One region of the Mesorhizobium sp. M0626 genome, then DNA from elsewhere that is predicted to be linked to it. Evidence: predicted binding sites of a transcription regulator. Region 1 holds the regulator's gene; each other region holds the start of a gene.

Region 1 (10,722 bases):
CGGGCGACCGCGCCGAGTTCAGACGCTCGTGCCGTATCGGCCTGCGGATTTGAGGTCGTGTCGGTCATGATGTCCTCCAGCGGCTTGCCGTCTGGCGCGGATGCCGGACCACAGCCTAGAAGTTTGCCGCCGATGGCGGAAACACACAATTCTCGTAGAGAAAACGCCGCGGCTTGACAGCCGCGGCGCCTCATTTCTTCAAGTCGTCGAGATCAGTTGCAAGCCGCGACGCTGCCGGCGGCGACGCCCGTGCAGACTTCGTCCTTCTTGATCCAGCCGGCGTCGATGACGACGTTGAGGTTGTCCTTGGTGATCGCGACGGGGGTCAGGAACAGCGACTTGACGGTGTTGCCGCCAGGCGTGGTGAAGTCCTTGGCGCCGGCAATGTCGCCCGTCTTCTTGCCATCGGCAAGCTGCGAGGCGATCTCGGCGGCGTTCTTGCCGAGTTCGCGCGCGTCCTTCCACACCGACACCGTCTGCGTGCCGAGCGCGATGCGGTTCAGAGCGGCATGGTCGCCGTCCTGGCCGGAGACCGGAACCGTTCCGGCAAGGCCCTGCGCCGTCAGCGCGGCGACAACGCCGCCGGCGGTGCCGTCATTGGCCGCAACCACGGCATCGACCTTGTTGTCATTGGCGGTCAGGAACTGTTCCATGTTCTTCTGGGCATTGGCCGGCAGCCAGCCATCGGTATAGGCCTCGCCGACATTCTTGATCTTGCCCGAGTCGATGGCTTCCTTGAGCACTTCCATCGAGCCCGAGAACAGGAAATCGGCATTCGGATCCGAGCCCGAGCCCTTGATGAAGACATAGTTGCCTTCGGGCTTCGCCTTGAACACTTCGCGGGCCTGCATGCGGCCGACTTCCTTGTTATCGAAGGTCAGGTAGAAGACGTCCTTGTTCTCGATCAGGCGGTCATAGCCGACGACCGGAATGCCTTCGTCCAGCGCCTTCTGCACCGCCGGGCCGATGGCCGAGGCGTCCTGCGCCAGGATGATCAGCGAGTTGGCGCCCTGCGAGATCAGGCTTTCGACGTCGGTCAGCTGCTTGCCGGGATTGGACTGCGCGTCGGCCGAAATGTACTTGTCGCCGGCAGCCTCGATCGCCGTTTTCATCGCCGCCTCGTCGGTCTTCCAGCGCTCTTCCTGGAAGTTCGACCACGACACGCCGATGACCTTGTCCTTCGCCTGCGCGACCGACATCAGCGCCAGCGACATGGCGACACCCGCCAGCATGGCGGCTGCAAATCTGTTCATCATAATCCTCCCTGCGCCGCGTGCGGCGCGACAAAACTGGCCCGAGGGCCGGCACACAGAGGCCCTATTTTTTCGAGCCTCGAAAAAATACTGGTTCAATGATAAGGCGCTGTCAACATCGATTCTGATGGATTCTGATGGCCTTGCCGAATTTTTTCGAGGTCCGCAATAAACAATGACAGGGCTGCCGGCGTCTGCCAATATTTGGCTGGTGCCGTCGAACGCCTTCACTATCATGAGGCGCGAGGAGGCCGGGAGGAAACAAATGTCGGTTGGAATCCGCCACGACGATCTGCGCCGTCGCAACCGTGCCATGGTGATTTCGGCCGTGCGCCGGGCCGGCCAGCCGTCGCGGACCGAGATTGCGGCGACCACCGGCCTCAGCCACTCGACCATATCGGCAATCTCGTCTGATCTGATTCAAGAAGGCGTCCTGATTGAAGGCAAACCTGGCGAGACAGGCGCACTGAAACGCGGCCGGCCGCAGGTCGGCCTTGGCCTCAACCCGGAAGCGGCGGCGGTGATGACCGTCGTGCTGTCGCTCAATTTCCTGTCCGTCACCGTCATCGACTATGCCGGCCACGTCGTCGCCGAGGAACAGCGCCGGCTGGACACGCTGACCAAGCCGCGCGACGAGCTGATTGGCGAATGCGTAGCAATCGTCCGGCGGCGGCTTGAGGATCCCGACCTCGATGTCCAGAGCATCGCCCGCATTGCCATGGGCATCCAGGGCATCACCGATTCGCAGGCGCGCGCCATGCTGTGGTCGCCGATCACGCCACTGACCGACATTGCCTTCGCCGATATGTTGGAAGCGGAATTCGGCATTCCTGCCACCATGGAGAACGATTGCAACATGATGGCGGTGGCGCTGCAATGGCGCCAGCCCGAGCGCTACCGCGACAATTTTATCGCCATCCTCTTATCGCACGGCATCGGCATGGGCCTGGTGCTGAAAGGCGAACTGTTCACCGGCACCCATTCCTCGGGCGGCGAGTTCGGCCACATGATCCACCGTCCGGGCGGCGCGCTCTGCCGCTGCGGGCGGCGCGGCTGCGTGGAAGCCTATGCCGGAAACTACGCCATCTGGCGCAGCGCCAAAATGATGGGCGAGGATGCCGAGCCGGTCGATATCGGCGACGCTGATATGCGCGCACTCGCCGCGCGCGCCCGCGAAACCGACGGCCCGGAGCGCGAAGCCTATCGCAAGGCCGGCGAGGCGCTCGGCTTCGGCCTCGGCAGCCTGTTTGCGCTGATCGATCCGGCACCCGTCGCCATGGTAGGCGTCAGCGCCGCCGCCTTCGACCTGATCGAACCGGCATTGCGCGAAGCGATCGCCCAGACCGCCGGCGGCCAGCACTCGAAATCGATCTCCTTCGACACCGAGCCCAACGAGCTGCCGCTGATCCGCGAAGGCTGTGCCATGCGCGCGCTCGGCTTCGTCGATCAGGAGATTTTCGCGCCGGGCATTCAGGCCAAATCCGGCAAGCATGTCGCCTGAATGGCCGGCAACGGCGCGACGCGCAGCATCCTAGTCTTCCCTGATCGCGTAGCCGGCGCCGCGAATGGTACGGATGACATCCGGCATGCGGCCGTTGTTGACCGCTTTGCGTAAGCGCCCGACATGGACGTCGACGGTTCGCTCGTCGATGTAGATCGTCTCGCCCCAGACATTGTCGAGCAGCTGGCTGCGCGAGAACACGCGGCCGGGATGGCGCATCATGAATTCGAGCAGCCGGAACTCGGTCGGTCCGAGCCTGATCTCGCTCTTCTTGCGGTAGACCCGGTGCGATTCTCGATCGAGCACGATGTCGCCGACCTTGAGCACGCTCGACAGCACTTCCGGCTTGGCCCGGCGCAGCAGCGCCTTCACGCGCGCCATGAACTCCGGCGTCGAGAATGGCTTGACCAGATAGTCGTCGGCACCGGTGGACAGGCCGCGCACGCGATCGCTTTCCTCACCGCGCGCGGTCAGCATGATGATCGGCAGCCGCTCGGTTTCGGGCCGCACTCTAAGCCGCCGGCAGAGCTCGATGCCGGAAACAGCGGGCACCATCCAGTCGAGCACCAGGAGATCGGGCACGTTTTCCTGCAGGCGGATCTCGGCCTCGTCGCCGCGTGTCACCACCTCGACGTGATAGCCTTCGGATTCGAGGTTGTAGCGGAGGAGCACGCCTAGCGGCTCCTCGTCCTCCACGACCATGATGCGTGGCGCGATCATCGGCAGTTCACCCTCATCAGGCCGGCATGGCCATCGCCGTCTCGTCCTGCTTCGGACGATTGGCGGGCAGTTGCTGGCCGGTCAGCACATAATACGCATTTTCGGCGATGTTGGTGACATGATCGCCGATGCGCTCAAGATTCTTGGCGCAGAACAAGAGATGCGTGCAGGCGGTGATGTTGCGAGGGTCTTCCATCATGTAGGTCAAGAGCTCACGAAACACGGACGTGTATTTGACGTCGATGCGCTCGTCGTCATTCCTGAGTTTTGCAAGAGCTGCCGCATCGGTGGCGGCATATTCCTCGACGACGCCTTGCACCTGGATCAGCACCAGCTGCGCCATGGCATCGATGGAGTGCGAGAGGTCGCGCGGCGTGACGCTCAAGCCCACGGTGCCGACGCGTTTGGCGATGTTCTTGGCGAGATCGCCGATGCGCTCGAGGTCGCCGGCCATGCGGATCGAGCCGACCACGGCGCGCAGATCGTTGGCCATCGGCTGGCGCTTGGCGATCAGCGTGATGGCGCGGTCGTCCAGTTCGCGCTGGCGCGCATCCATGATGGCGTCGTCGGAAACGACACGCTGTGCCAGCGCATTGTCCGAATTGAGCAGCGCCCTGGTCGAGCCGCTGACCATCGAGCCTGCCAGATCGCCCATGTCGCGGATCAGCTTGCTGATCTGCCCGAGCTCTTCATCGAAGGAGGCGACGGTATGTTCACCCATGATCTTGGTCCTCGTGCCTGAAAATTCACCCGCCGGACGGCTCAGCCGAAGCGGCCGGTAATGTAGTCCTGGGTGCGCTTGTCGTCGGGGTTGGTGAACATCTTGTCGGTGGCGCCCTCCTCGACGAGATAGCCGAGATGGAACATCGCCGTGCGCTGCGACACGCGCGCCGCCTGCTGCATCGAGTGGGTGACGATGACGATCGTGTAGTTCTGGCGCAGTTCGTCGATCAGCTCCTCGACACGGGCGGTGGCGATCGGATCGAGCGCCGAGCAGGGCTCATCCATCAGGATCACTTCCGGCGACACGGCGATGGCGCGCGCGATGCACAGGCGCTGCTGCTGGCCGCCGGACAGGCCGGTGCCGGGCTCCTGCAGGCGGTCCTTGACCTCGTTCCAGATCGCAGCCTTCTTCAGGCTCTGCTCGACGATCTGGTCCATGTCGGACTTGCGCTTGGCCAGCCCATGGATGCGCGGGCCGTAGGCGACGTTCTCGTAGATCGACTTCGGGAACGGGTTGGGTTTCTGGAACACCATGCCGACGCGGGCGCGCAGTTCGACGACATCGATGTTCTTGTCGTAGATGTCGTCTTCATCGAGCGTGATCTTGCCGGTCACCCGCGCCAAATCGATGGTGTCGTTCATGCGGTTGAGGCAGCGCAGGAAGGTCGACTTGCCGCAGCCGGACGGGCCGATCAGCGCCGTCACCTGGTTCTGACGCACGTCGAGATTGACGTCGAACAACGCCTGCTTCTCGCCGTAGAAGACGCCGACCTTGTCGCCGCGCATCTTGATGACTTCGTTCGACTTGGCGTTCATTTTGTCGCCCACTGCATTCTCAAGGGACTGTTCGGTCATGATGTTCATACCAAATTGCCTTTTTTCTACCAGCGCCGCTCGAAGCGGCGCCGGAGCACGATCGCGGTGATGTTCATGGCCATGAGGAAGACGAGCAGGATGATGATGGCGCCGGACATGCGCTCGACAAAAGCGCGCTCAGCCTCGTTTGCCCACATATAGATCTGAACCGGCAGCGCGGTCGCCGGATCGAAAGGCGTCGTCGGATAATCGGCGACGAAAGCGACCATGCCGATCAAGAGCAGCGGTGCTGTCTCGCCGAGCGCACGCGCCAGGCCGATGATGGTGCCGGTAAGGATGCCTGGGGCGGCAAGCGGCAGGATGTGATGGAACACCATCTGCATCTTGGAGGCGCCGAGACCTAGGGCCGCCGAGCGGATAGACGGCGGCACCGCGGCGAGGGCGGCGCGCGTGGCGATGATTATGGTCGGCAATGTCATCAAGGTCAGCACCAGGCCGCCGACGAAGGAAGCCGAGCGCGGCATGCCGAGGAAGTTGATGAACACGGCAAGGCCAAGCAGACCGAAGACGATCGACGGCACCGCCGCGAGATTGTTGATGTTGACTTCGATCAGGTCCGTAAAGCGGTTCTTCTTGGCGAACTCCTCCAGATAGATGGAGGCGGCGACGCCGATCGGCAGCGCCAGCAACAGCACGATCACCATCATGTAGAACGAGCCGATGATCGCCACGCCCATGCCCGACGTTTCGGGCCGGCTGGAGGCGCCATAGGTGAACAGGCCGGTGTTGAAATGCTCGGCCATCACGCCGTCGGCTTTAAGCTTGTTCATCCAGTCGATCTGCTGGTTGGACACCTTGCGGCGCGCTTCATCGACGCCGAGGTCGATCTGGCCCTTGAAGGCCGAGTCGAGGTTCGCGGCAGCCAGGATGTCGACGTCACGCGTCCTGCCGATCACCGACGGATCGGCGGAGACGATGTCGCGCAGCTGGACGCGGGCGCCTTCCGACAGGAAGCCCTTGAGCTTCAGCATCATCGGCTTGTTGGCCGGATCGATGCCGAGCTTGGCCACCAGCGCGTTTTCGGCGAGCTTGGGATAGTTCGCCTTGATCAGCACGGTAGGGTCGGTCGCGCGCTTGCCGGAGGGATCGATCACCTTCTCGTCGAAGGTGACCGGCAGCGTCACCGTCGTCTGCCAGAAGGCGGTGTAGCCTTTCGAGACGATGGTGATCAGCATGATGGCCAGGAACGCCAGGCCCACCGAGATCGCAATCACGCCATAGATGCGGAACCGGCGTTCGGCGGCATAGCGCGCCTTCAGCCCGATGTCGCGGCGCGGTCGCGCGACGGCGCCCGCCATCGTGTCCAGGGGGATGTCGGTCATTCGTACTGCTCCCGGTACTTGCGCACGATGTAGAGGGCGACGATGTTCATCACCAGCGTCAGCGCGAACAGCGTCAGGCCGAGCGCGAAGGCGACCAGCGTCTGCGGCGAGTTGAACTCGAGGTCGCCGGTCAGCTGGTTGACGATCTTGACGGTGATGGTCGTCATCGCCTCGAACGGATTGGCCGTCAGATTGGCGGCGACGCCCGCCGCCAGCACGACGATCATCGTCTCGCCGATGGCGCGCGACGCCGTCAACAGGATGGCGCCGACGATGCCGGGCAGTGCCGCCGGCAGGATCACCCGCTTGATCGTCTCGGAGCGGGTGGCGCCGAGGCCGAGCGAGCCGTCACGCATTGCGCGCGGCACCGCGGTGATGATGTCGTCGGACAAAGAGGACACGACCGGGATCAGCATGACGCCCATCACCAGACCGGCGGTGAAGATGCTCTGGCCCTGGATGAAGGGCGAGCCGCCGGTGAGTGCCGCCGACAGGTCGCGCAAGAACGGTCCGAGCGTGACCACGGCGAAGATGCCGTAGACGATGGTCGGGATGCCGGCCAGCAGTTCAAGCGCGGGCTTGACCACCGACCGGACGCTGCGCGAGGCGTATTCGGACATGTAGACCGCCGACATCAGCCCGACCGGCACTGCGACCAGAAGCGCAACGGCGGCGATGTAGAGCGTGCCGGCCAGTAGCGGGATCAGGCCGAACTGACCCTGGCTGCCGCCGGAACCGGCGGCGGCGAAACGCGGATCCCACACCGTTCCGAAGAAGAAGCTCATCGGCGACACGCTCTCGAAGAAGGTGATGGTCTGGAACAGCATCGACAGCACGATGCCGACCGTGGTCAGGATGGCGATGGTCGAGGCCGCAAGCAGCCCCCACAGCATCAGCTTCTCGACGTTGTTGCGCGCCCTGGCGCGCGGCGCGATCTGCCTCAGCGCATAGAAGGCGCCGGCGACCGACAGCGCGAAGGTCAGCACGGCGCTGAACAGGCCGAGCCGGTCCTGGACCTGGTTCGCCTCGACCGCGATCGGAATCATATAGTCCTGGGTGTCGCTGGCCAGTGCCACGCCCTTGGCGGCGAGCAGCGGCTGCAATTCGGCGAAAGTAGCGGGAAGTGCGGTATCGCCATCGAGCCGGCGCAGGCCCTTGGCCAGGCTCTTCACCAGGCTGGCGTCGAGCGCTTCGCTGGCCACCTTTGTGTCGGCGGTGCGCTCGGGCAAAGCGGCATGGATATGCCGGTCGAGATAGAAGGAAGAGCCGATATCCCAGACGGCGAGCAAAAGGACGGCAGGCAGGACCGCGATCAGAAAGGCCCACCAGCCATGATAATGCGCGCGCGAATGCGGCTTGACCTTGCCGGTATCCTGCGCCGCGGCGCGCTGGCGGCCGATCACAAAAGCGACCACGCCTATGGCAATGACTATGGCGAGTACGAGCAAGGACGACATCACCCACCCCAGGGAAAATTCAGATCGCCGCCGCCGTTGCGGCAAGCGGCGAAATCAGGGCGCGGATTTGGTCCGCGCCCTGATCCGGTCGGTTGATTACATTGTCTTTCCGGCGGCGAAGGCGTCGCGCTGGCCCTGACGTTCGGCGTCGGGAGCGGAAACCAGGCCGTACTGGGAGAGCGGGCTTTCCGGGCCGATCATCTGGTCATCAAGGAAGAACTCGACATATTCCTTGAGGCCGGGAACGACGCCCAGATGCGCCTTCTTGACGTAGAAGAACAACGGCCGCGACACGGGGTACGTGCCATCGGCGATGGTCTGCGTCGAAGGCACGATGCCTTCCACGGTAGCGACCTTCAGCTTGTCGGCATTGTTCTCGTAGAAGGCGAGGCCGAACACGCCAACGCCGGTCTTGTTGGAGTCGATGCGGGCCAGCGTCTCGGTGTAGTCGCCATCGATGTCGACAGCCTTGCCGTCCTTGCGGATGGCGATGCAGGTCTTGCCGATTTCCTTGTCGTCGGCGATGCCGGCAGCCTTCAAAGCGGCCTTGTCGCAGCCGGCGTCGAGCAGCTTGGTCTCGAACACTTCACGGGTGCCGTGCTTCTCACCCGGGATATAGGCGGCGATATCCCAGTCGGGCAGCTTCGGATTGACCTGGTTCCACTTGGTGTTCGGGTTGTCGACCAGCTTGCCGTCGACCACCAGCTTGGCGGCGAGCGCCTTGTAGATGTCGGCGGGAACCAGCGCCCAGTCCGGACCCTTGATGTCGGTGGCAAAGACGATGCCGTCATAGCCGATGCGGACTTCCTGGACGTCCTTGACGCCGGCGTCGGCGCAGGACTTCAGCTCGTCCTTCTTGATCGGGCGCGAGGAGTTGGCGATGTCGATCGTGTCTTCGCCGACGCCCTTGCAGAACTCCTTGATGCCGGCGCCGCTGCCGCCGGACTCGACCACCGGGGTCTTGAAGTTGGTGAAGGTTTCGCCGAACTGCTCGGCGACGATCTTGGCGTAAGGCAGCACGGTCGACGAACCGGCGACCTGGATCTGGTCACGCGCAGCGGCGACACCGGACGATGCGGCGAACGCTACCGCCACGGCCGATGCCGTAACGAGGAATTTCTTCATGTGGCCTGCTCCTGTTCGGAAGATGGTCTCTTGGCGCCCTCTTCAAACCGGCGCCCGCTGAGGCCAATAGCCTTCGATTATTACAGTCGCATGACAGTTTCGTGTCAGCCCGGTAACGTCGCACAGACGCCTCGTGAGCCGCAGCCTTTAAGCCGGTTTGTGGGGATGGAAGTTGCCGCTGGAATCAGACGCTTGCGCGATTCGTGCTGGCATCAAGTCCCGGCAGATCGCAGGCCGCGATGCCGAGAAAGAAAAACCGGACGGGAGCGCGTTGCCCGTGGCCAGAGCGAATTTTGGCCGAGCCATCGCCAAAAACAGGTCCGTTGGGGTAGATTCGACGCTGTTTCTTGTCGGCGGTCGCTTGCTCCCGCCCGTAACTGAATGAGCGGTTTCGTTGCGACCATTGTCCTGACTGGGCGCCAGCTTTGATATGGTGCGATCGCACCATAGCCTTGGCTGTTGCGGCGCGGCCGAATCCCGGCCGGCGCCGCAGGTTGCTATCCAGCGTCTCGTTGGGCTTCGCCTGATATGCCGACCCAGCGCTCGACCTTTTCGAGCAGCGCCCTGGGGCTGATCGGCTTGGGCAGATAGTCGTCCATGCCGGCTTCCAGGCAGCGCTCACGGTCGCCCTTCAAGGCATGCGCGGTGACGCCGACGATCGGGATATGCATACCCGTATGTTCTTCCAGCCGGCGAATTGCGGCGGTGGCCTCGAGCCCGTTCATCTCCGGCATCGAGACGTCCATCAGGATCATGCGCGGATTAAGCCGGCCGAAGGCATCAAGCGCCTTGCGGCCGTTGCCGACGATTTCGAAACTGTAGCCGGTTTCGCCGATTATCTGGGTGAACACCATCTGGTTCACTTCATTGTCCTCCGCAACGAGGATGTCGAGCCGACGTTCATCCCCGGCGGCCCGGGCGCGGGCACGAACCGGCGGCGGTTGCAGCAGGGCGCGTTCCGAGGCAGCGAGCGGCGGCTTTGCCGGCGACGGTTCGTTCCTGCCGCCGCCGGAACCGCTGCTTGCCGCCGGCAGCACACGGCCGTCTGTGATATTGTGATGGTGCCGCTGGATGGTGGCGACCAGCGTTTCCAGAAGCACCGAGGAACGCGCCGGCTTGATTAGCTGGGCGTCGATGCCGAGATCGCGATAGCTGGTGTTGGCGAGCGACTGGTCGACCGAAGTCAGCATGATGATCGGCGTGTCGGCCAGCCCTGCGGTGCTGCGCACGACGCGCGCCATCTCGGCGCCGCTCATCCCCGGCATCTGATAATCGAGCACGACGCAATCGACCGGCACGCCGTAGGCAGCCGCGGCGACCAGCACCTTGAGCCCTTCGGGTCCGCTTTCGGCGGCGCAGGAATCGAAGGTCCATGACGCCATCTGCTCGCTCAGGATCGATCGGTTGACGGCATTGTCGTCGACGATCAGCACCCGTGAGCCGGTCACGTCGACCGGCATGATCCGCCGTCCGGTCTGTTCCTCGGCCCTGGGCAATGTCACGGTGAACCAGAAGGTCGAGCCCTTGCCTTCGGCGCTCTCGACACCGATCTCGCCGCCCATCAACTCGACCAGCCGCGAGGTGATGGCGAGCCCGAGCCCCGTGCCTTCGTGGCGTCTGGTCGACGAGGTGTCGGCCTGACTGAATTTTTCGAAGACGAGCTTCAGTTTCTGCTGCGGAATGCCGATGCCGGTGTCGGTGACCGAAACGGTAAGCTTTGTCCCCGTCGGCCCCCTTTGTCCGGT
Region 2 (10,722 bases), on a different contig from region 1:
ATCCCGACTATGCCGCGGTGACGATTTCGCTGAAAGGTATCGGCGAGGTGCCGGGCGATGCCACCGACAGCCAGATGGAAGCGGTCGCCGACATCGCCGAGAAATACGCGTTCGACGAACTGCGCGTCAGCCATGAGCAGAACCTGATCCTGCCGCATGTGGCGCGCGCCGATTTGAAAGCGGTCTACGACGCTTTGGTCGACATTGGCCTCGCGACGGCCAATTCCAACCTGATCAGCGACATCATCGCGTGCCCTGGCCTCGATTATTGCGCGCTGGCGACAGCGCGCTCGATCCCGATCGCGCAGGAGATTTCGCTTCGCTTCGCCTCGCTGGAGCGGCAGCGCGAGATCGGCGAATTGAAGCTGAAGATTTCCGGCTGCATCAATGCCTGCGGACATCACCATGTCGGCCATATCGGTATCCTCGGCGTCGAGAAGAAAGGCTCCGAACTCTACCAGGTGACGCTTGGCGGATCGGCCGACGAGAACACCTCGGTTGGCGAAATCATCGGCCGCGGCTTCTCTTCGGAAGAGATCACGGACGCCATCGAGCAGATCGTCGACACCTATCTCGGCCTTCGGCTCGGTCCCAGTGAACGTTTTATCGACGCCTACCGCCGTGTCGGTCCCGCGCCGTTCAAGGAGGCGCTCTATGCTGGCGAAACCAAGGCCGCTTGACCGCATCGTCGACGTCGACGACAGCATCGCCGCCAAAGCGGCGGGCTTCGACGCGCTGTATGGACATCTGAGCCCGCTCGACATCATCGAACGCGCGGCGAGCGAATTGTTTCATGACGAGATCGCCGCCGTGTCGTCCTTCGGCGCGGATTCCGCCGTCCTGCTGCATATGATCGCCAAGGTCGACCGCACGCTGCCGGTCATCTTCCTGGACACCGGCAAGCATTTCGAAGAGACGCTGGGCTATCGCGATGCGCTGGTCGCCGATTTCGGGCTGACCAACATCAGGGTGATCAAGCCCGAAGACGCGGCGCTCGAGCGGGTCGATCCGACCGGCAATCTGCACCAGAGCAATACCGATGCCTGCTGCGACGTGCGCAAGGTCGAGCCGCTGGCGCGCGGCGTCGCCCCCTTCCGCGCCTGGCTGACCGGCCGGAAGCGCTTCCAGGCGGCGACGCGAGCCGCGCTGCCGGTGTTCGAGGCGGTCGGCCCGCGCGTACGCGTCAATCCGCTGGCGCACTGGACGACATCCGACCAGGCTGACTACATGCGCGCGCATGCGCTGCGCGAAAATCCGCTGGTTGCGTACGGCTATCTGTCGATCGGCTGCTTCCCATGCACGCAGCCGGTGCAGCCGGGCGAGGATGCGCGAAGCGGACGCTGGGCCGGTCATGCCAAGACCGAGTGCGGCATCCATCTGTCGGGACTGGAAGTGTCGCTGACCGACGCATCCCTTTAAGCTATGGTGATATTCAGGTGAGGCTGGCCTGCAACGGCGGCTTCCGCTCGGAGGCCGCCGGTTTCGTGTGGACCGGCTTTCGCGGACTTTCGATTTTTAGGGCTTTAGGAATTTTCTATGACTGAACAGACCACAGCGGAGACCCGCCTCTGGACCCGGACGGGTTTTCGCGAAGACGAGTGGACACATGCCGAAAGTGCGGATGCACTGGCGGGCAATGGCCGCTTCATCCTGCCGTTGCAGGCATTTCTCGGCCTCGATGCCGAGGTGCGGCGCTCGGCCAAGGAGCGGCTGGGCGTCGCATTGCTGCCGGGCGACCAGCTGGAAAAGATCGTGGATCTGCTCGACCAGCTGTCGCTGGTGGCGCTGGCCTTTCCGGCCTTCAGCGACGGCCGCTCGTTTTCCAAGGGCGAATTGCTGCGCAGCCGCTACGATTTCGAGGGCGCGGTCCGCGCCACGGGCCAGGTGCTCGTCGACCAGCTGCCGCATATGCTGCGCCTCGGCTTCGACGAGTTCGAGATCTCCAACCCGGTTCTGCTGAAGCGCCTCGAAGAAGGCCGCACAGGCGGGCTGGGCCTTTACTATCAGCCGACCGAAGCGTCGGAGCCGAAGGGGCCGAAATACTCCTGGCGGCGCGTTCGCAACAGCTGACGCGACGGTAATTCCGCCTGTCTTTACAAAGACTGTGATCGGGCCTTCTCCTGGCTGTCCGGACGGAAATATCCGCGGGGCGCGAGGGAGGAATCGGCGCTCATCGGCGGCAACACCAATGCACCGTCCATCATGATCGCCGAAAAGGCGCCTGACATGATCAGGGCTGCAAGGTCTGGATGCGCGAGGAGCGCAAGGCTGCCTGAGCCGGTTTTTGGGAGATGCCGCCGCGCCTTCGGTGCGGCGGTTTTTTTCTTTGTCTTACGGAATTCCCAAGCGAAAGCCCGGAAAACCGCCTCACACTTTGCTGGAATTGCTTTTAGGCCAAGGCCCGCGCTTCGCGAAACGAGATCAGCTTGCGGCGGTTCTCGTCCCACAACGCCAGCTTGACGCAGCGCAGGCTGTCGAGGAGCGTGACGCGGCCGATGCCGCGCAGTTCGGGATAGTCGCGCAGCACTTCCTGCAGCCGGTAGCCCGGCACCTTGGCCGAGAGATGGTGCACGTGATGGACGCCGATATTGCCGGTGAACCAGTTCAGCACCGGCGGCAAATCATAATAGGACGAGCCGTGCAGGGCGGCACGCTGGAATTCCCACTCTTCGTCCTTCGCCCATTCCGTCTCCTCGAACTGGTGCTGGACGTAGAACAGCCAGATTCCGGCCGATCCGGCCAGGATCACGATCGGCAAATGGACGATCAGGAAAGCGCCGGGGCCGACCAGCCAGATAAGCAGCGCTGCCGCGACCGCGATGCCGAGATTGGTGGTCATCGACGACACCCAGGGCGTCAGGCCGCCGCGCATCATGCCGACGGGCAGCCTCTGCTCGAAGATGAACAGCCAGATCGGCCCAAGGCCGAACATCACCAGGGGATGGCGGTAGAGACGATAGGCAAGGCGTCCCCGCCAAGACAGCTGCCGGTATTCAGCAACCGTCAACGTCCTGATATCGCCCATGCCGCGCTCGTCAAGATTGCCGGCGCTGGCGTGATGGGTGGCGTGCGCGCGCCGCCAGCAATCGTAAGGGGTCAGCGTCAGCACGCCGAGCGCGCGGCCGATCCAGTCGTCGGCAGTGCGGTTGGCGAAGAAGGAGCCGTGGCCGCAATCGTGCTGGATCATGAAGATCCGCACCAGAAAACCGGCGGCGGGAAGGATCAGGATCAAGCCCCACCAGTGGCCATAGGAATAGGCTGCCGAAGACAGCGCCCACAGCGTAACGAAAGGAATAAGGGTGATGGCGAGTTCAAGAGTGCTGCGTCGCCGGTCGGGCTTCTTGTAGCGCGCCAGGATCTTCAACCAGGCGCGCTTGCTGTTGGCGGCCGTCTCGGGGGAAATCATGTTCATCAGGAAGCATAGGCGGGGCGTCCCGCTGCCGCAAGGAAAAGCTCACGCAAAATTACTGCGCGTAATTGTCGCGCGATAGCATCGCTATTGACGGCGTTGGCCGCCGGCCATGCTGGCTTCTATGCCGTCCAGCCGGTCGAGCAGATCCCGGAAACGGGCGGGAATGTCGGCCTCGGTGCGGAAGGCCGGCAAGGTGCGCAAGAAGCGCGTCGTCGCCTCGGTGCCGAACTGGCGCCTGATGTCGGCGGCGAGCTCTTCGCTTCTGTTGCCAGTATTGCGGTCCATTGTCTCAAATCCTGTGTCGGTTTCAAAACTCCTCCAAGCTTTGAATGGTTCCCCATAGCGGGGTATTGGCAAGCAAAGGCTGCCGTTACGGTAAAGTTTGAATTAATTTTGAACGTCCTTGCGCCCCGCACCAAGTCCGACGGGCTGCCCGCAACATTGCCTGCTGGGGCGTCCTCCTGGGCTTGCCCCTTGATTTTTGGCCGCCAAACCTCGATATCGGGCGCAAATCCAAACCATTCGAATGACGGGAAATGGCGATGAGCGACCAGACAAAAGACGAACGCGCGCCCGAGGATATCGAAACGGCCGAGGCCGAGCGCACGCAAGGCGGCATCGACGGCGACTATGAAGCGCTGGTGCGGTTGCTGAAGGAAAACGAGGAGCTGAAGGACCGCGCGCTGCGCGTCGCAGCCGAGATGGAGAATCTGCGCCGCCGCACCGCCCGCGACGTGCATGATGCGCGCGCCTATGCGGTGGCCAATTTCGCCCGCGACATGCTGTCGGTGTCGGACAATCTGCGCCGCGCGCTCGATGCTATCCCCGCCGAGGCGAAAGCGGCCGGAGATGCCGGCTTCAAGGCGCTGATCGACGGCGTCGAGATCACCGAGCGCGCCATGCTGTCGACGCTGGAACGGCATGGGGTGAAGAAGCTCGAACCGGAAGGTGAGAAGTTCGACCCGAATTTCCACCAGGCGATGTTCGAAGTGCCCAATCCCGATGTGCCGGCCAACACCGTCGTCCAGGTCGTGCAGCCGGGCTATTCGATCGGCGAGCGCGTGCTGCGGCCGGCCATGGTCGGGGTCGCCAAGGGCGGCCCCAAGATCGCGGCCACCGAAGCGCCGGTCGAGCCGGGGCCGGTGAACGAGCAGGCCGAGAAGGATGCGTGAGTAGGGTAGGCAGTAGGGAATAGGGAATAGGGAATAGGGAATAGGGAATAGGGAATAGGGAATAGGCAGGCGTATCAATCGCGCGGCTTCGTGTTATTCATACTTTCCCTAATTCCCAATCCCTACTACCTCATGTCCCTGACACCCATCGACCTCCTCGACTATGCCGGCGTCGCCGTCTTTGCCGCGACCGGGGCGTTGGCGGCTTCGCGCAAGCAGCTCGACATTATCGGCTTCCTGTTTCTGGCCAGCGTCACCGGCATTGGCGGCGGCACGCTTCGCGACGTCATCCTCAACCTGCCCGTCTTTTGGGTCGCCAACTCCGGCTATGTGCTGGTTTGCGCGGCGGTTGCGGTGCTGGTCTTCTTCATCGCCCACCGCGTCGAATCCCGCTGGAAATGGCTGCTCTGGCTCGACGCCATCGGATTGGCGGCCTTTTCCGTAATGGGCGCGGCCAAGGGGCTGGCCATCACCGGCTCGCCGGTCGTCTCCGTTGTTATGGGCGTGTTGACCGCCACATTTGGCGGCATCCTGCGCGATCTGCTGGCCGGCGAGCCATCGGTGCTGCTCAGGCCCGAAATCTACGTCACCGCCGCACTCGCGGGCGCCGGCCTCTACACACTTGGCGATCTTGCCGGCCTGCCGCCGCTCGCCTCGGATATTGCCGGCTTCGTCGCGGCTTTCCTGGTGCGCGGCGGCGCGCTGAAATTCGGCTGGACCTTTCCGTCCTACAAGAGCCGCCCGGGACGGCGACCGGAGGATATTCCGTAGGGAGAGGGAATAGGGAATAGGGAATAGGGAATAGGGAATAGGGAATAGTCAGCAATTCGCGGCAGCCTTCACTACTGCCTACTGCCTACTGCCTACTGCCTACTGCCTCACGCCGCAAAGCGCTGCGCTTCCCCGCCATAATAGTTGACGTAGCGGGCGCCGATTTCCTTGACCGGCATCACCACGAACACATCGACGGTGGAGAACTCACGGTCGATGACGCAGCCGTCGCCGATGCGGGCGCCGACGCGCAGATAGCCCTTGACCAACGGCGGCATGGCCGCAATCGCCGCCTTGGCGTTGACCGCCTCGATCGGCATCAGGTCCATCGAGCAATAGCGCCCGGAGACCGCCCGCACATCCCAGGCGGAGTTGGTCCGGCAGTGATGGGCAAGGTAGGTGAGCGCCTCGGCATGCGCAGCCGGCACCGTGCCAGGGAACGAGGCACAACCGGTCATCACGCCGATCTCATAGTGGTTGATGTAGGCCCAGATGCCTTGCCACAGCGCCTCGATGGTGCGCTTCGAGCGGTATTCCGGCAGCACGCAGGAGCGGCCGAGCTCAAGGAAGCGCTGGCCAGGATGGCGGGCGATCAGCTTGGTCAGTTCGAACTCGCCTTCGGAATAGAAGCCGCCGGCGGTCGCGGCAATCTCTTGCCGCAGCAGGCGGTAAGTGCCGACGATGCGGCGATGCTCGGGGCCGGAGATCGAAGTGTCCAGCACGAGGAGATGGTCGCACAGCGGGTCGAAGCGGTCGGCGTCGCGGCGGTCCTGCGCCTGGAACAGGTCCTTCCTGGCGCCAAGCTCGTCATAAAACACCCGGTAGCGCACTTCCTGGGCGGCGGCGATTTCGGCCTCATTGCGGGCAAGCCGCACTTCGAGATTGCCGATACGGCCCAGCGGTGCGCCTGTTGCGACGGCATCGGCGTTCCGCGCGGCGAGCAAAGCGCCGCCTGCGCTGGGCCGAGTGTCACATTCCGGCATAACTGTATGCACGAGTGATTCTCCTTCGAGCCATCCCTCTTGGCACGGGGATACGGTGTAGGTGCAACAGGATTGTGACAGTACCGTGATACGGCGCGACGGGCAATACTTCGTCGGCTGGCGAAAACCCTCATTCGGCTACCTACGTGACGCGAGGATTGCGCCAGCGTCGCCTTGAAGCGCGTCGCGCTGGGACGATTCACGCGACGCGCTTCAAGTCTTTGTTTTGTGCATGTCGTCTTCTCAAAACCCGGGCCACTTTTGAGCGACATGAATTCAGGCGGCCACCTGGCCCTCGACGGCATGGACCAGCGCGTCGGGATCGAGCGGCTTGGTGACAAAGCCGCTGGCGCCATGGGCGAGCACGGTGTGGCGGGTCTTTTCCTGGCTGTCGGCCGAAAGCACCATGATCGGAACCGGCGGCACAGCCATTTCCTCCTCGTGGCGGCGGATGGCGGCGATCGCGTCCAGCCCGTCCATGACCGGCATGTGCAAATCCATCAGCACCACATCGAAGCGATTTTTCAGCCCGGCTTCGGTCACCGCCTCGACCGCGGCCTTGCCATTGCCGACCACTTTCACGCGATGTCCCGCCTTCAAAAGCATGGCGCGGGCAAGCATGGCGTTGATGTCGTTGTCTTCGGCGATCAGCACCGACAAACCTTGCTGGCGCCCGCCATGGGCACGAAGCGAGGACGCGCCGGTCTTTTCCGGCTTGGGCGGCGGCAGGGCAGGGGCATGACTGGTCAGCAGCACGCGCAGCAGGGTTTCGCCGCGCACCGGCCTCGCCAAGAAGGTGGCGTAGCCGCTGGTGCGGAATTCGCCAAGCATGCCGCGGTCGGTCGGCGCGATCAGCGTGATCGCCTCGCAATCGGCAAAGCCACTCTGGCGCAGGCGCTTGAGCAGTCTGCCGTCGCCGTCCTCCAGGGCCGCGTCGATCAACAGCACATCGCAATGTTCGGCGAAGGGCGTCGCCTGGGAAGCGGTTGCGGCGACGTCGACGGCGCCGCCATGGGCGCGGATGGTGCGGGCGATGGCGTCCGCCTCGACGGCGTTCTTCGACACGATCACGGCGCGCCGGCCGGCCAGGATGTTCTGCCGGTTCTGCGGTGCTTCGGTTGCTCCTGCGGCCGGGATCTCGAAGACGAATTCCGATCCCTCGCCAAGCCGGCTCGACACCGAAATGGCACCGCCCATGGCGGTCACCAGCCGCCTTGAGATAGCAAGACCGAGGCCGGCGCCGCCATGGGTGCGGGTCGAGGTGCCGTCGGACTGTTCGAATTCCTCGAAGATGCGCTCCATGTCGTCTTCGTGCAGGCCGGGGCCGGTGTCGGTAACGGTGAAGCAGATGCGGTCGCTGGTATCGGTGCGGGCGCGCGCAATCGAGACCAGCACGCCGCCGGTGTCGGTGAACTTGATCGCATTGCCGATCAGGTTGAGCAGCACCTGCCTGACCCTGCCGGGATCGGCCATGATCATCTGCGGCACGTCGGGCTCGACATGACAGCCGAGGCCGATGTTCTTGGCGAAGGCTTTCGCTGCCATCAGTTCGACGATGTTGTCGGCGATTTCGCGCAGCGATGTCGGCTGCGGCTCCGGGTCGAAACGGCCGGCCTCTATCTTGGAATAGTCGAGCAAATCCTCGATGAGCGCCAAAAGGGCGCTGGCCGAGGTCGAGACGGCGCCGACATAGGTGCGCTGCTCGGGCGACAGATTGGTGTCGGCCAGTAGCTTGGCCATGCCCATGATGCCGTTCATCGGCGTGCGGATCTCATGGCTGACGGTGGCGAGGAAGCGCGACTTGGCCTGGCTGGCATATTCGGCGCGCTCGCGCGCGGTGATCAACGAGGATTCGGCGCGCTTGCGGGCGGTGATGTCACGGGCAATCGCCCGGTGCGAGACGGCGCCGCTATCCTTGTCGCGCACCGACAGTTCGATCCACGAAAACCAGCGCGGACCGTTCGGCGTGCGGATGGAGACGTCGGTGGAACTCAGGCATTCGTGATCCGAAAAGGCGGCGTCGGGAACGATACCGACATCGATGCCGAGGTCGGCCAGAGTCCTGCCGGCAAGGTCGCGCTGATCGGTTCCGACGAGGCCGGCGAAAACCATGTTGGCATAGACGATGTGGCCGTCGCGGTCGCGGTGGACGACGAGATCGCCGAGCGCATCGATCAGCCCGCGAAAACGCTCCTCGCTCTCCTGCATCTCCCACATGCGGTCGGCCAGCGTCTCGATTTCGGCGCGGCTACGGGCCGCGGTTTCGTCGAGCAAGGCCGCCGCGCGGCGGACGGTGCGCCGGCTGCGCAGGTGCATGGCGACGCCGGTAAGGCCTGTCGCCAGCAGGCCGAGGGTGATGAAGATCGGCGCACCGGTGAGGTGGGAGAGGCCCGCCAGCACGACACTGGCGACCACCGTCAGGAACGGCAGGCCCTCGGACGTGGCGCGCGGCAAATCCGGCGCCAGAGGCGGCGGCGCAACACGCTGCCGCTTCGCCGTCGCCGGACTCGGCCCGTCGACGCTTTCGGCACGGCTCTTCTCTTTCCTGGCGGACTCCGCGATCATGCGGAACTCCTTGCCAGATAGAGATTATGGAAAAGCGCGGCGGATCGTTCGAATTTTAGCGGTCATGCATTTTTGGCGGTTTTCCGCATCGCATGATCTTTTCCGAAAACCGGATTCCACTTTTCGGATCATGCTTCGGGAGCCTCACATATCGACAACCACGCGGCCCCTGATCTTGCCCTCGACGATGTCATGGGCGGCGGTGATGATGCCGTCGAAGCCGATGGTCGTCGACAGGCCGGCGAGCTTTTGCGGATCGAGATCGCTGCCGATGCGGCGCCAGGCTTCGAGGCGCACGGCCTTGGGCGCCATCACCGAATCGATGCCGAGCAGCGAGACGCCGCGCAGGATGAACGGGGCGACGCTCGACGGCAGATCCATGCCACCCGCCAGGCCGCAGGCGGCGACCGCGCCGCCATAGGCGGTCATCGACAGCACATTGGCCAGCGTGTGGCTGCCGACGGCATCGATGCCGCCGGCCCAGCGCTCCTTGGCCAGCGGCTTGGCCGGTTGGGAGAGTTCCTCGCGCGAAATCACTTCGGCGGCACCGAGGTCGATCAGATAGGAGCTTTCGGCGTTGCGGCCGGTCGAGGCGATGACGTGATAGCCAAGGCTGGACAGGATCGAGACCGCGACCGACCCAACGCCGCCGGCTGCACCCGTCACCACCACCGGGCCGCGATCCGGCAGGATGCCGTGCCGCTCCAGCGCCATGACGCTGAGCATGGCCGTATAGCCGGCGGTGCCGACCGCCATCGCATCGTGGGCGCTGATGCCGTCGGGCAACGGCACCAGCCAGTCGCCGTTGACGCGGGCGCGCCCGGCATAGGCGCCGAAATGCGTCTCGCCGACGCCCCAGCCATTGAGGATGACCTTGTCGCCCTTGCGCCAGTCGGCATGCGATGAGGAGAGGACGGTTCCGGCGAAATCGATGCCCGGCACCAGCGGCCAGCGGCGGATCACTGGCGCTTTCCCAGTGATGGCCAGCCCGTCCTTGTAGTTGACCGTCGTCGCCTCGACGGCGACGGTTACGTCGCCTTCCATCAGATCGGCTTCGCCGAAATCGACGACCTCCACCGACTGTTTCTTTTCGGCGTCGCGCGAAACGAGGATGGCTTTGAAGGTTTCAGGCATCTCTTCTCCTCGGCTTCGCAAAGGCTGGCGGTCGGCATTGGCTGGCTCTGGCCGAACTGTGCGGCGACCGTCCGGCGAGGTCAATTGGTCAAAAGAGTCGGGCCGTCAGGCTTCTGGGCCTTGCGGCTTGGCCTCGCGCCGCCAGCCTATGAACTCGTCGAAGACGACCAGCGCCGCGCCGACCGAAATGAAGGCATCGGCGAGGTTGAAGACGGCGAAGGACCATACCGGCGTGTGGAACAATATATAGTCGATGACGTGGCCGTAGACGGCGCGGTCGATCAGATTGCCGATCGCACCGCCGATGATCAATGCAAAGCCGATGCGGGCCAGCACATGGCCGGCGGGGGTGCGCGTTGCGAGGTAAAGCACAAAGGCAACGACCACGACCGCGATGACGACCAGGCCGGTGTCGCCGAAGGACGAGAACATCGAGAAGGCGATGCCGGTATTGTAGGTGCGAAACAGCGCCAGGAATGGCACCATGTCGAGCTTTTCCTGGAAGCCGAGGCCGGTCTCGATCAGATGCTTTATCCACTGGTCGAGCGCGATTGCCACCACCACCAGCAGCGCATAGGGAGACCATGATTTCACGATGTGGCGTCCTCGGGGGCAAGTTTCAGCGCGCCGCGCCGGATCTCGAACAGCATGATTCCGGTGGCGACCGCCAAATTGAGTGAATCGG
Region 3 (10,722 bases), on a different contig from region 1:
GTTCTCATGGACGTTCCAGACATTCTTGTCGTGTTTGGCTTGTAGCGTTTGGCTGTTGCAGCGTTCGGCTACGTGCTCGATGTTGGGCGATATCGCCCGCACTTTAAAGTTGGCACTGTTAACAATTAGCCAACCATGACCTGCGTCACCTGGCCGTCAAAAGCGGACGGCGATGCGACCTTACAGGCGCGCGAACAGCTTTCGCCGCCGCATACCCACACCCCTCGCTTCCACCGCGAATATGGCGGCAACGTGGCTTTGCGCCGAATTGGAAGCGCAGGCGGCTCGAAAAAGAAAAGGCCGGTGCTTTTCGGCACCGGCCTGTTGGCTGAGACTTGCCTCCGGCCGCGCTTCTTCCGGCGCAGCTGCTATTCAATGGCCCGCTGATTACATCCGGTAGGCGATGGTGTCGTTCCAGAAGCGGTCGAGGCGCTGCAGCGCGCGGTTCATCTGCTTGAACTCTTCGCTGTTGATGCCGCCGACCTGTTCGATCGAGCCGACATGGCGCTCATAGAGACCGGCGACGACTTCCGCCACTTCATTGCCCTTCGGCGTCAGCGAAACGCGGACCGAACGGCGGTCGATGCGCGAGCGCTGGTGGTTGATGAAGCCGAGATCGACCAGCTTCTTCAGATTGTAGGAGACATTCGAGCCGAGATAGTAGCCACGCGAGCGCAGCTCGCCGGCGGTCAGCTCGGAGTTGCCGATGTTGAACAGAAGCAGCGCCTGGATGGCATTGATGTCGGAACGGCCATTGCGGTCGAACTCGTCCTTGATCACGTCAAGCAGACGGCGATGCAGACGCTCGACCAGCTGCAGCGATTCCATGTAAAGCGAACGGATAGCCTCGCGGCGATCGTCGGATACGTTGGCGGTCTTCGCCGCCGGACGCGAATTGATCATTGTCTTTGCCTCTCGTTTGTCGCCCTGGTGATTTTTTGTTTTTCACCTTGATTGCGACACTATCGAATACTCATAAAATTCGACTTAAACGCTAGGGCTAACAAGAGCTTACCGGTAATAGGTTTCGCAAGACGCTTAACGAACGGTCACCCGAGCAAGGATAATTAACCTAAAGATTTAGCCAATGGCTGCGGGGCGGCGTTTCAGGCGCGCGCAGGGCGCTTGCGCATCCAGATGACGACGCGGAAGGCGATGTAGAGCAGCGCGACCGCGGCATGCGAGAAGACGATCAGCGGCCGGTGGCCGTAGAGATCGGGGAAGCCGGCATACATGATGGTCTCGGTGACAGCACAGATGAACCAGATCACCGGGCCCCACGACGCCAGCATCCACAGGCCGGCGGCGGCGAAGGGGAAGAACACGGCCAGCATCACCGCCACGACCTGCCAGTGCACCGGCATCAGGTCGAAGCGCCACAGCGGGCCGGGATAAAAACCGATCAGCCGGATCCAGTACAGGATGCCGAACAGCAGGCAATAGCCCGCTATGACGCGCAGGAACCAGGCGAAGATGATCTCGACGCCCGAGGGCTGCAGCACGATGCGCCGCGACGTGACCTCGCTCACAGTTCGAGCTCCCGTTCGAGCGGCGCGAAATAGGCGTCCACCGAAGCAGCGTCGACCTCGGCCAGGCTTGCCGGCCGCCACTGCGGCGTCGAACCCTTGTCGACGAGGACGGCGCGGATGCCTTCATAGAAGTCGTGCCCGGCCAGCATGCGGTTGAGGATGCGGAACTCCATCTTCATGCAGGCTTCCATCGACAGCGTCAGCCCGGCGCTGATCTGGCGCCACGCGACATTGAGGCTGGTCGGCGAGCGGGTGCGGATGGTGGCCAGCGTCTTGGCGGCAAACTCGTCGGCGCCTGCCGCCCGCTCCAGGCTCTCGAGGATTTCGGCGAGCGACGGTTGGGAAAAATGCCGGGCGATGGCTTCCAGCACCGGCTGGGCGGTTTCGCGCCGGGCCGGCACGAAGAAGCCGCGCAGCACCGATTCCGGATCGCCATTGGCGCAAAGCCGGTCGAGAAAGGCAGCCTGGTCGGCGGCCTTGATGGTGTGGGTGGCCAGGCCCGACCACAGCGCATCGCCATAGCGAATGCGGTTGCCGGTCAGCGCCAGATACATGCCGTAGCTGCCGCCAAGGTCGGGCAGCAGATGGCTGCCGCCCACGTCGGGGAAGAAACCGATGCCGACTTCGGGCATGGCGAACTGGGCGTTCTCGGTCAGCACGCGCTGCGAGCCGTGGAAAGAGATGCCGACGCCCCCGCCCATCACGATCCCGTCGATCAGCGCGACATAGGGCTTTTTGTAACTGTTGATGCGGGCGTTGAGCCGGTATTCGTCGGCGAAGAACTCGACCGGCGGCTTCCCGGCGCGGGCCTCGTAGACGTGCATGATGTCGCCGCCGGCGCAAAACGCTCTGCCCTCGGCCTTGACGACGACGACATCGACGCCGGTATCGCGTTCAAAAGCGTCGAGCGCCTTGTCCAGCGCCTTGATCATGCGATGTGTCAGCGCATTGAGCGCCTGCGGCCGCGTCAGCGTGACGACGCCTGCCTTGCCCAACCGTTCGAAGCGGATCTCGTCGCCGCCGCCAAAGTCCATCGTCAGAGAATCCCTCCCCGCGCCTGCGGGACTGAAGTGCTAAAGGTGGCGCATGGGTGCGTCAACCGGCGGGCGCGGTTTGGATTTTCGCAATGCAACGCGACCGTGCTTTGCCCCGGGCAGAAATGCGCGCAGAATTGCCGGCGAAACAGCCTTTCTTCTGATGCAGGGACAAACGCATGACGCTTGAAACCGCAGCGCCGAGCCATGGCTGGGAGATGCCGAAAAAGTTCGACCCGGATGATGTTCTCAGCCGCCCGCTGATGGCCAATCTGGCGACCGTGACCGCTGACGGCGCGCCGCGCAACGCGCCGATGTGGTTCATCTGGGAGGACGCTGCGATCTGGCTGCTCGGCTCGACCGGGGCAAGTGCTGTCAAACACCTCGAACGTGACCCGCTGCGCCGTGGAGATCGTCCATTTCGACAGTGAGGCCGGCATCCTGCTGCATCTCGGCCTGCGCGGCGTCGCCACCATCGAAGCGATGGCGCCGAACCGCTTCAAACGGCTGCTGCACAAATATCTCGGCCCGGAGGCGACCTGGAACCGCTGGTTCATCGACAATGTGGCCGACATCGACCATCCGGACGGGCGCCTGATCCGGCTCGCCCCGGAGAGCATCTTCACCAACAATGTGTCGTTCTTCAAAACCGGCCCCGAGCTGGCGTGGCCGCCGAAGCCGTAAGCAGCGCGTTATCGACTGGCACAATCGTGTCGCATTGGTCAGCGGCAAGGCCTCGTGGTAAAAGCCGCCCCGACCCGGAGTTTTTGCGATGAACAAATTCACCCCCGCGACGAGCAACAAATTCGCACCGGCAAAGCCCGCCGGTGCGCGCAGCGTCGACGAGATCACCGGCAGCCGCCGCTTGCGGCGCATGCGCAAGGCCGACTGGTCGCGCCGCCTGGTGCAGGAAAACCGGCTTACGGTGAACGATCTGATCTGGCCGATCTTCGTGATCGACGGCAAGAACACGCGCGAGCCGATCGCCGCCATGCCCGGCGTCTTCCGCCTGTCGCTGGACCTCGCCGTCAAGGAGGCCGAGCGGGCCGCTAAGCTCGGCATTCCGGCGATCGCCACCTTCCCCAATGTTGAACTCAGCCTGCGCGACCAGACGGGATCGCACATCCTCGACCCGGAAAACATCATCAACCGCGCCACCCGCGCCATCAAGGACGCGGTGCCGGAGATCGGCATCATCACCGATGCGGCGCTCGACCCGTTCACCTCGCACGGCCATGACGGCATCTTGCGCGACGGCATCATCGTCAATGACGAGACGGTGGAACAGGTGACCGCCGCGGCCGTCATCCAGGCGGCGGCCGGCGCCGACATCATCGCGCCGTCCGACATGATGGACGGCCGCATCGGCGCCATCCGCGACGCGCTCGACGCCAATGGTTTTCAGGATGTGGCGATCATGTCCTATGCGACGAAATTCGCCTCCGCCTTCTACGGCCCCTACCGCGAGGCGGTCGGCACCGCCGGCCTGCTCAAGGGTGACAAGAAGACCTACTATCTCGACCACGCCAATTCCGACGAAGCGGTGCGCGAGGCCGAGCAGGACATCGCCGAGGGCGCCGACATGCTGATGGTCAAGCCCGGTCTGCCCTATCTCGACATCATCCGGCGGTTGAAGGATGAGTTCCAGATGCCGACCTTCGCCTACCAGGTTTCGGGCGAATATTCGATGATCAAGGCGGCGGCTGCCAATGGCTGGATCGACGGCGAGAAAGCGATGCTGGAATCGCTGCTCGCCTTCAAGCGCGCCGGCTGCGACGGCATCCTGACTTACTTCGCGCCGGAAGTGGCGCAGATGCTGAAGGGATAAATTTCACTCCAGCACATAACTCTCTTTGACATTTCTTGTTTCGAAATCCAGCCGACCGCTCCCGTAAACCGACATGTCTTGGAACAAGTCGGGATTCTTGATGCCTGCTTCAACACAGGCTTCTCTCAATTTGGGGGTGCAAATGACAATGCCCATGTTCTTCTGTTTGAAGATATGCGCATCGCCAACAATCTCCTCCTTGAAATAGAAGCAGGCGCCTCCGGCGCGGTCGTAGTGGACGCCTCCATTCTCGCCGATCAAAAGCCTAAACTTCGACGATTCGAGATCCACGGCATCAATCTTGCGAACGATGTCGCAAAGGTAGTGCTTTGGTTCGATCGGCTTTCCGCTCAAATAGAATACGTCGCAGTCGTTAAACACGACCCCATCGGGGTCGACTGACTGCAGAACGTCCTTCAGGCGCTCGGATACAAGCCAGTAACAATGAAAATCTTCTAAGTCTTTTGGTGGCCTGCAATAGTCTGTCGCTTCAGGCCGTAGCCTGGGCGTCTCCGGGTACTCAGGAAAGCCGTATCCCCCAAACTCCGTCGGCCCGAGCAGTATGCGGGATGGCGGCACCAAAGCTTGGGCGTTTTCCAGCTGAAGACAATGGGACCCGCCGCGATATGTCGGTCCGATCTGGAAGAATTTTCCATGTTTCTTGGATTTCGCCTCTTTGCGGAAAACCCGCTCTGGGACTTGAGCTGGCCTATTCTGCGGGCGGTTCCGGTTGGCAAACAGTTTTGCAATGAGTGAAATAATGGTCACGTGCGCGCCTGCTCAGTTTACCGACTTTCGAGTTCAAGACTAAATCGCGTGAGAGTACCCGTCCACCTGCTTCGCGCCCGAAGTGGCGCAAATGCTGAAGGGTTAGCCGGAACCCTGATACACCGGGTTCCGGCTTTTCCTCACGCCTTCGGCAAATAAGGGATCGTTCCAGCGAGATCGGTATCGTCGATCAGTTGGAAGCGGCTGTCGCTGCCCTTCCGGCGCTCCGCCACAAACGGAGCGTATTGCGGATCGTTGGTGAAGGCTTCGGCTGCCTTTGCCGACGGAAACGCCATGATGGCGATCAGGCTGGTGTCGAGCGGCTTGCCCTCCAGCGTCTTCACATTGCCGCTGCGGGCGAGATACTTGCCGCCATGCTTGTGGACGAGGTCATGCACCGAAGCGGCATAGGCCGGCACCCATTTGTCGTCCTTCACCTTGATGTCTGCGATCACGTAAGCGGTCATTGTCCAACTCCTCATGGATCGGCACCGGACTGCCCGGTGACGTGACCGCTGCCTCGCATGGCGGCGCCGGACCGCTCCAGTCACAGAACTGTACCGGGGGTGCCAGTACAGCTTCTGTACTGGCTGAACTCAGGTTTTCTGAATAAGGTCCGGCAACATCTTTTGGAGCTCACCACATGACACAAGCCGGTTACAAGCAATTCTGCCCGCTCTCCATGGCCGCCGAGCTGCTCTGCACACGCTGGACCATGGTGCTGCTGCGCGAACTGGTGGCGGGATCGACCCGCTTCAACGATTTGCGCCGCGGCGTGCCGAAAATGTCGCCAACCCTTCTGTCGCAACGGCTCAAGGACCTCGAGGCCGGCGGCATCGTCGAGCGGACCGAGATCGCGACCGAGAAGGGCGTGTTCGAATACAGGCTGACCGAGGCGGGCCGGGATTTGCGCCCGGTTGTCGAGGCGATGGGGTTTTGGGGCCAGAAATGGGTCGAGGCCAGGCTGTCGCTCAAAAACCTCGATCCGTCGCTGCTGATGTGGGACATGCGGCGCAATCTGAACCCCAGTCCGCTGCCGGACGGGCGCACCGTGATACAATTCCTGTACCATGACCTGCCGGCGTCAAAACGATCGTGGTGGCTGATCGTCGAAAAGCAGGGCGAGGTCGATCTTTGCTGGTACGATCCGGGCTTCGACGTCGATCTCTACGTCTCGACCGATCTGTGCACCATGACCTCGATCTGGATGGGGCTGACGACAGTTCACAAGGAACGCGACAAGATCAGCCTGACCGGCGATCTCGACGTCGCCGGCAAGATGCAGATCTGGCTTGGGCTCAGCCCGTTTGCGGTGATGCCGAAGCGCGTGGCGGCTTGAGGTCCCTGCGCATTCCACAGATCGGCTTGCCTCTAAAAATACTAGTTGCAAAATGCAATCAGTTTGAATACTGATTGCAAATCACAACTGGTCACCGAAAGGGAGTCTCCATGTCCAAACTTCGCGTCAATGCCTTCACCTTGTCGCTCGACGGTTTCGGCGCCGGTCCTGACCAGGACCTGCAAAATCCGCTCGGCGTTGGTGGCGAATATCTGCACAAATGGATGACCGGCACCCGCACCTTCCATGAGATGGTCGGCAAGGATGGCGGCACCACCGATGTGGACGACCGGTTCACTGTCCGCAGCTTCGACAATGTCGGGGCCTGGATCCTCGGCCGCAACATGTTCGGCCCGATCCGTGGCGAATGGCCAGACGAGAGCTGGAAAGGCTGGTGGGGCGACAACCCGCCCTATCACGTGCCGACCTTCGTGCTGACCCACTACAAGCGCGACCCCATTGTGATGGAAGGCGGCACCGTTTTCCACTTCGTTGCCGGCGGCATCCACGCCGCGCTCGAACAAGCAAAGGCCGCGGCCGGCGGCAAGGATGTCCGCGTCGGCGGCGGCGTTTCCACCATCCGGCAATATCTGCAAGAGAAGCTCATCGACGAGTTGCATCTGGCGGTGTCGCCGGTGTTGCTCGGGAGGGGCGAGAGCCTGTTTGCCGGGCTGGATATGCTGAAGCTGGGTTACCAGTGCACCGAGCAGGTGGCGACAGCGCTCGCCACGCATGTGACGATCAAGCGGGTGTAGTGGCGAAGTGATAGGCGCAGGCTTCTTTCTCCCCGTTCTACGGGGAGAAATGCCCGGCAGGCAATGAGGGGCAGCGCTGCTTTTGGAGGTTAGCAGCGTCCGACGGCTGTGAATTCGTCGATGCCGGCGCTGCCCCTCATCCGCCCTTCGGGCACCTTCTCCCCGTGAAACGGGGAGAAGGAAAAGTGCTCAATACTTCTCCGGCACGTAAAGCTCGCGCGGCAGGACCTGGCGCTCGTACTCCGGGTTGAACACCCGCTCGGGCAGCGTGATTTCTTCGTGCGGCACGTCCTCATAGGGCAGCTGTTTGAGGAGATGGTCGATGCAGTTCAGCCGCGCCCGCTTCTTGTCGTTGCCTTCGACGATGTACCACGGTGCCTCTGGGATGTTGGTGCGGGCAAACGTCTCCTCCTTGGCCTTGGTGTACTGCTCCCAGCGCACGCGCGACTGCAGGTCCATCGGCGACAGCTTCCACTGCTTCATCGGGTCGTGGATGCGCATCATGAAGCGCATCTGCTGTTCCTCGTCGGTGATCGAGAACCAGTATTTGACCAGCGTGACGCCGGAGCGGACCAGCATGCGCTCGAACTCCGGCACGTCGCGGAAGAACTCTTCGACCTGATCGGGTTCGGCAAAGCCCATCACCCGCTCGACGCCGGAGCGGTTGTACCAGGAGCGGTCGAACAGCACGATCTCGCCGCCGGCCGGCAGATGCGGCACGTAGCGCTGGAAATACCACTGCGATTTTTCGCGCTCGGTCGGCGCCGGCAGCGCCACGACGCGGCAGATGCGCGGGTTGAGGCGCTGGGTGATGCGCTTGATGACGCCGCCCTTGCCGGCGGAATCGCGTCCTTCGAAAACCACCACCAGCTTCTTCTTGTGGTAGGCGACCCAGGACTGCAGCTTGATCAGTTCCGACTGCAAGCCGATCAGGTCGCGGAAATACTGCATGCGGTCGATCGACGGCGGATGCGCGTTCTTGTAGATCTTGGAGATCTCCAGCGACAGCGCCGGCTCCGACATTTCAAGCTCATAGTCCTCGTCGAGCATGTCGGCGAGTTCGGCTTCCAGCCAATCCCTGGCCGGAGAATTCTGCTTCAACTCGGTCATTTCCACTGCTCCGCTTGCCGGCTGGCATGAAACCCTGAGCCGACTCGATATAGGCCGCCAATGACGGTTTTATTGCAAGCCGCCGGCCAGCCGGTCATCACTGCAAACCAGCGAGCATTGCCGATCCATCGCCCTGGGATGGCGACAAGCCGCTCAAATTGTCCTACAATTGGCGGACCCCTTCGGGCTTCCCCGCCCTTTCCTGCTAAAACCGCCTCCCCACCAAAACTACGAGGATCTGACATGGAATACCGCACGCTTGGCCGTTCCGGCTTGAAAGTTTCGGCGCTGACCTTGGGAACCATGACCTTCGGCGGCAGCGGGCCGTTCGCCGCCGTCGGCAATTCCGATCTCGCGGAGGCCTCGCGCATCATCGACACTTGCATCGATGCCGGCATCAATCTCATCGACACCGCCAATGTCTATTCCAACGGTCTGTCGGAAGAGATCATCGGCGAGGCGCTCGGCGGCAAGCGCAAGAACGACGTGCTGATCGCCTCCAAGGCGCGCATGCGGATCGGCAAGGGCCCCAATGACGAAGGCCTGTCGCGCCATCATCTGATCCGCGAATGCGAGAAGAGCCTGAAGCGCCTCAGGACCGATGTCATCGACATCTATTTCCTGCACGAATGGGACGGCGCGACGCCGCTCGAGGAAACCATCTCCGCGCTCGACACGCTGGTTGCCCAGGGCAAAATCCGCTATGTCGGCTGCTCCAACTATTCCGGCTGGCAGGTCATGAAGGCGCTCGGCATCAGCGACAGCCAGCACCAGCCGCGTTTCGTCACCCAGCAGATCCACTACACGCTGGAAGCACGCGAGGCCGAGTATGAGCTCTTGCCGATTTCGGTCGACCAGGGCCTTGGCGTGCTGGTGTGGAGCCCGCTCGCCGGCGGCCTGCTGTCGGGCAAATACCGCCGCGACAGTCCGACGGCGCGCCAGATCGGCGGCTGGTCGGAACCGCCGATCCGCGACGAGGGCCGGCTGTGGCGGATCGTCGACGTGCTGGTCGACATCGGCGCCACTCGCGGCGTCTCGGCGGCCCAGGTGGCGCTGGCCTGGCTGCTTGGCCGGCCGGCCGTCAGTTCGCTGGTGATTGGCGCACGCAACGAGGCCCAGCTGAAAGACAATCTCGCCGCGGCAAGCCTGACGCTGTCCTTTGATGAACGCCAGCGTCTCGATGCCGTCAGCCGGCCGCCGGTGCTCTATCCCTACTGGCACCAGCAGTTTACGGCGAAGGACCGCTTCGGCCCGGCCGATCTGGTTATGGACCGCAGCGTCATCTGACTTAAGGGCGCCGGAAGCCGCTAGCCCGCGATAAACCGCCAGACCTGCGGATCGGGCTCGATCTGGCCGCTGAGCACGAAATATTTGTAGAGCACGAGCAGGCAGATCGCCTGCTCGGCCCGCTCGTCGGCGAATTTGCGGCAATAGGCGTTGGCCGCCGCAACGATGCGCTGGGCCTCGGCCGGATGCTGCTCGAGATGATGCACCCGCTCGGCCAGATCGCTGAAGTCGGGCGCCAGCGGCACATAATGGACATCGGGCTCGAGCTGCCCCTCGGCGAACCAGGTCTCGTAAGTCGGCGGCGGCATCAGGCAGAGCGAGTTCGAGCTCATGATCCATTTCAGATTGGTCGCGACATCATTGCCTTCGAGCGAGATGATGTAGCGGTAGCGGCGCTGCTGATCGATGCTGAGATAGGGCTTGCGGTATTCCGCAGGTGCTGTCGCCCTCGGCGTGCCGACATCGCAGAACGGCAGATTGCGGGCTGCATCCAGCAACAAGGTGCGGATCGGATTGTTGAGTTCGCCGCGCCAAACGACGAGCGGATGCTTGTCGGCGAAGGCGACATCGTCGGCCGGCATGTAGAAATGACGGAACTTGTTCAGCTTGAACAGGACGCCGTTGCCGTTGTCGCCGGCTATCGGCCGGTCCTTGACGATCGACGGCATCTTCGGCACTTCGATGACGTCGCCGAATTCCAGGTCGATGCGCAGATCTGGGTCGAAATAACGGGTGAACTCCTTCAGATCGTAATAGTACATGCTGCGGTCCGACGGCAGCCGGCTGACCGGCACGGCCTCGGGGCTGGGGCTAAAAGGCTCCCGCAGCGTGTTGTAGTAATTGAGCCGCTGGCGGACCGATGCGTCGGAAAGCCTGGCCTGATCGAGCAGCCGGCCGAGCCGGCGCCGGAAAAGAACCGGCGGCGCGATGTCGCGCATGGCGTTGCGCGCATAGTAGATCAGCTTCTGTGCGTTTCTTTGAAGCGTGGCCATCGGTCGTTTTGATTCGAAATCGGTCGGCGGCGGCTCCAGCAACTGTCCCGCAGCCTTTTCTAAACCATTGTGTTCGCCAT

What was found. Region 1 encodes PhoB, which activates phosphate uptake and scavenging genes when phosphate is short. Its sites were predicted from a motif close to TGTCATNNANCTGTCAT; they were not measured.
Region 2: the regulator PhoB is predicted to act here: its motif matches at 6,402-6,418, upstream of olsB (l-ornithine N(alpha)-acyltransferase).
Region 3: the regulator PhoB is predicted to act here: its motif matches at 8,424-8,440, upstream of ppk2 (polyphosphate kinase 2).

What each region holds. Positions count from the first base shown of each region.
Region 1 is NZ_JAMYQD010000006.1:67,335-78,056, reverse strand. It holds gene NKI37_RS08985 (sugar ABC transporter permease) at 1-68, opposite strand, end outside; gene xylF (D-xylose ABC transporter substrate-binding protein) at 213-1,253, opposite strand; gene NKI37_RS08975 (ROK family protein) at 1,519-2,754, shown strand; gene phoB (phosphate regulon transcriptional regulator PhoB) at 2,785-3,474, opposite strand; gene phoU (phosphate signaling complex protein PhoU) at 3,491-4,195, opposite strand; gene pstB (phosphate ABC transporter ATP-binding protein PstB) at 4,237-5,061, opposite strand; gene pstA (phosphate ABC transporter permease PstA) at 5,079-6,395, opposite strand; gene pstC (phosphate ABC transporter permease subunit PstC) at 6,392-7,852, opposite strand; gene NKI37_RS08945 (substrate-binding domain-containing protein) at 7,949-8,977, opposite strand; gene NKI37_RS08940 (PAS domain-containing hybrid sensor histidine kinase/response regulator) at 9,475-10,722, opposite strand, start outside.
Region 2 is NZ_JAMYQD010000020.1:54,673-65,394, forward strand. It holds gene NKI37_RS24860 (nitrite/sulfite reductase) at 1-680, shown strand, start outside; gene NKI37_RS24865 (phosphoadenylyl-sulfate reductase) at 655-1,419, shown strand; gene NKI37_RS24870 (DUF934 domain-containing protein) at 1,537-2,070, shown strand; gene NKI37_RS24875 (fatty acid desaturase) at 2,390-3,412, opposite strand; gene NKI37_RS24880 (hypothetical protein) at 3,497-3,697, opposite strand; gene grpE (nucleotide exchange factor GrpE) at 3,955-4,584, shown strand; gene NKI37_RS24890 (trimeric intracellular cation channel family protein) at 4,723-5,355, shown strand; gene olsB (l-ornithine N(alpha)-acyltransferase) at 5,463-6,338, opposite strand; gene NKI37_RS24900 (response regulator) at 6,615-8,903, opposite strand; gene acuI (acrylyl-CoA reductase (NADPH)) at 9,048-10,037, opposite strand; gene lspA (signal peptidase II) at 10,143-10,631, opposite strand; gene NKI37_RS24915 (TrmH family RNA methyltransferase) at 10,628-10,722, opposite strand, start outside.
Region 3 is NZ_JAMYQD010000016.1:30,367-41,088, reverse strand. It holds gene NKI37_RS20940 (L,D-transpeptidase family protein) at 1-8, opposite strand, end outside; gene NKI37_RS20935 (hypothetical protein) at 136-387, shown strand; gene ldtR (transcriptional regulator LdtR) at 388-903, opposite strand; gene NKI37_RS20925 (DUF6163 family protein) at 1,107-1,529, opposite strand; gene NKI37_RS20920 (enoyl-CoA hydratase/isomerase family protein) at 1,526-2,563, opposite strand; gene NKI37_RS20915 (pyridoxamine 5'-phosphate oxidase family protein) at 2,743-2,994, shown strand; gene NKI37_RS20910 (hypothetical protein) at 2,954-3,247, shown strand; gene hemB (porphobilinogen synthase) at 3,336-4,391, shown strand; gene NKI37_RS20900 (imm11 family protein) at 4,395-5,159, opposite strand; gene NKI37_RS20895 (DUF1330 domain-containing protein) at 5,300-5,626, opposite strand; gene NKI37_RS20890 (winged helix-turn-helix transcriptional regulator) at 5,803-6,498, shown strand; gene NKI37_RS20885 (dihydrofolate reductase family protein) at 6,609-7,253, shown strand; gene ppk2 (polyphosphate kinase 2) at 7,443-8,363, opposite strand; gene NKI37_RS20875 (aldo/keto reductase) at 8,607-9,650, shown strand; gene NKI37_RS20870 (glycosyl transferase family 90) at 9,671-10,642, opposite strand.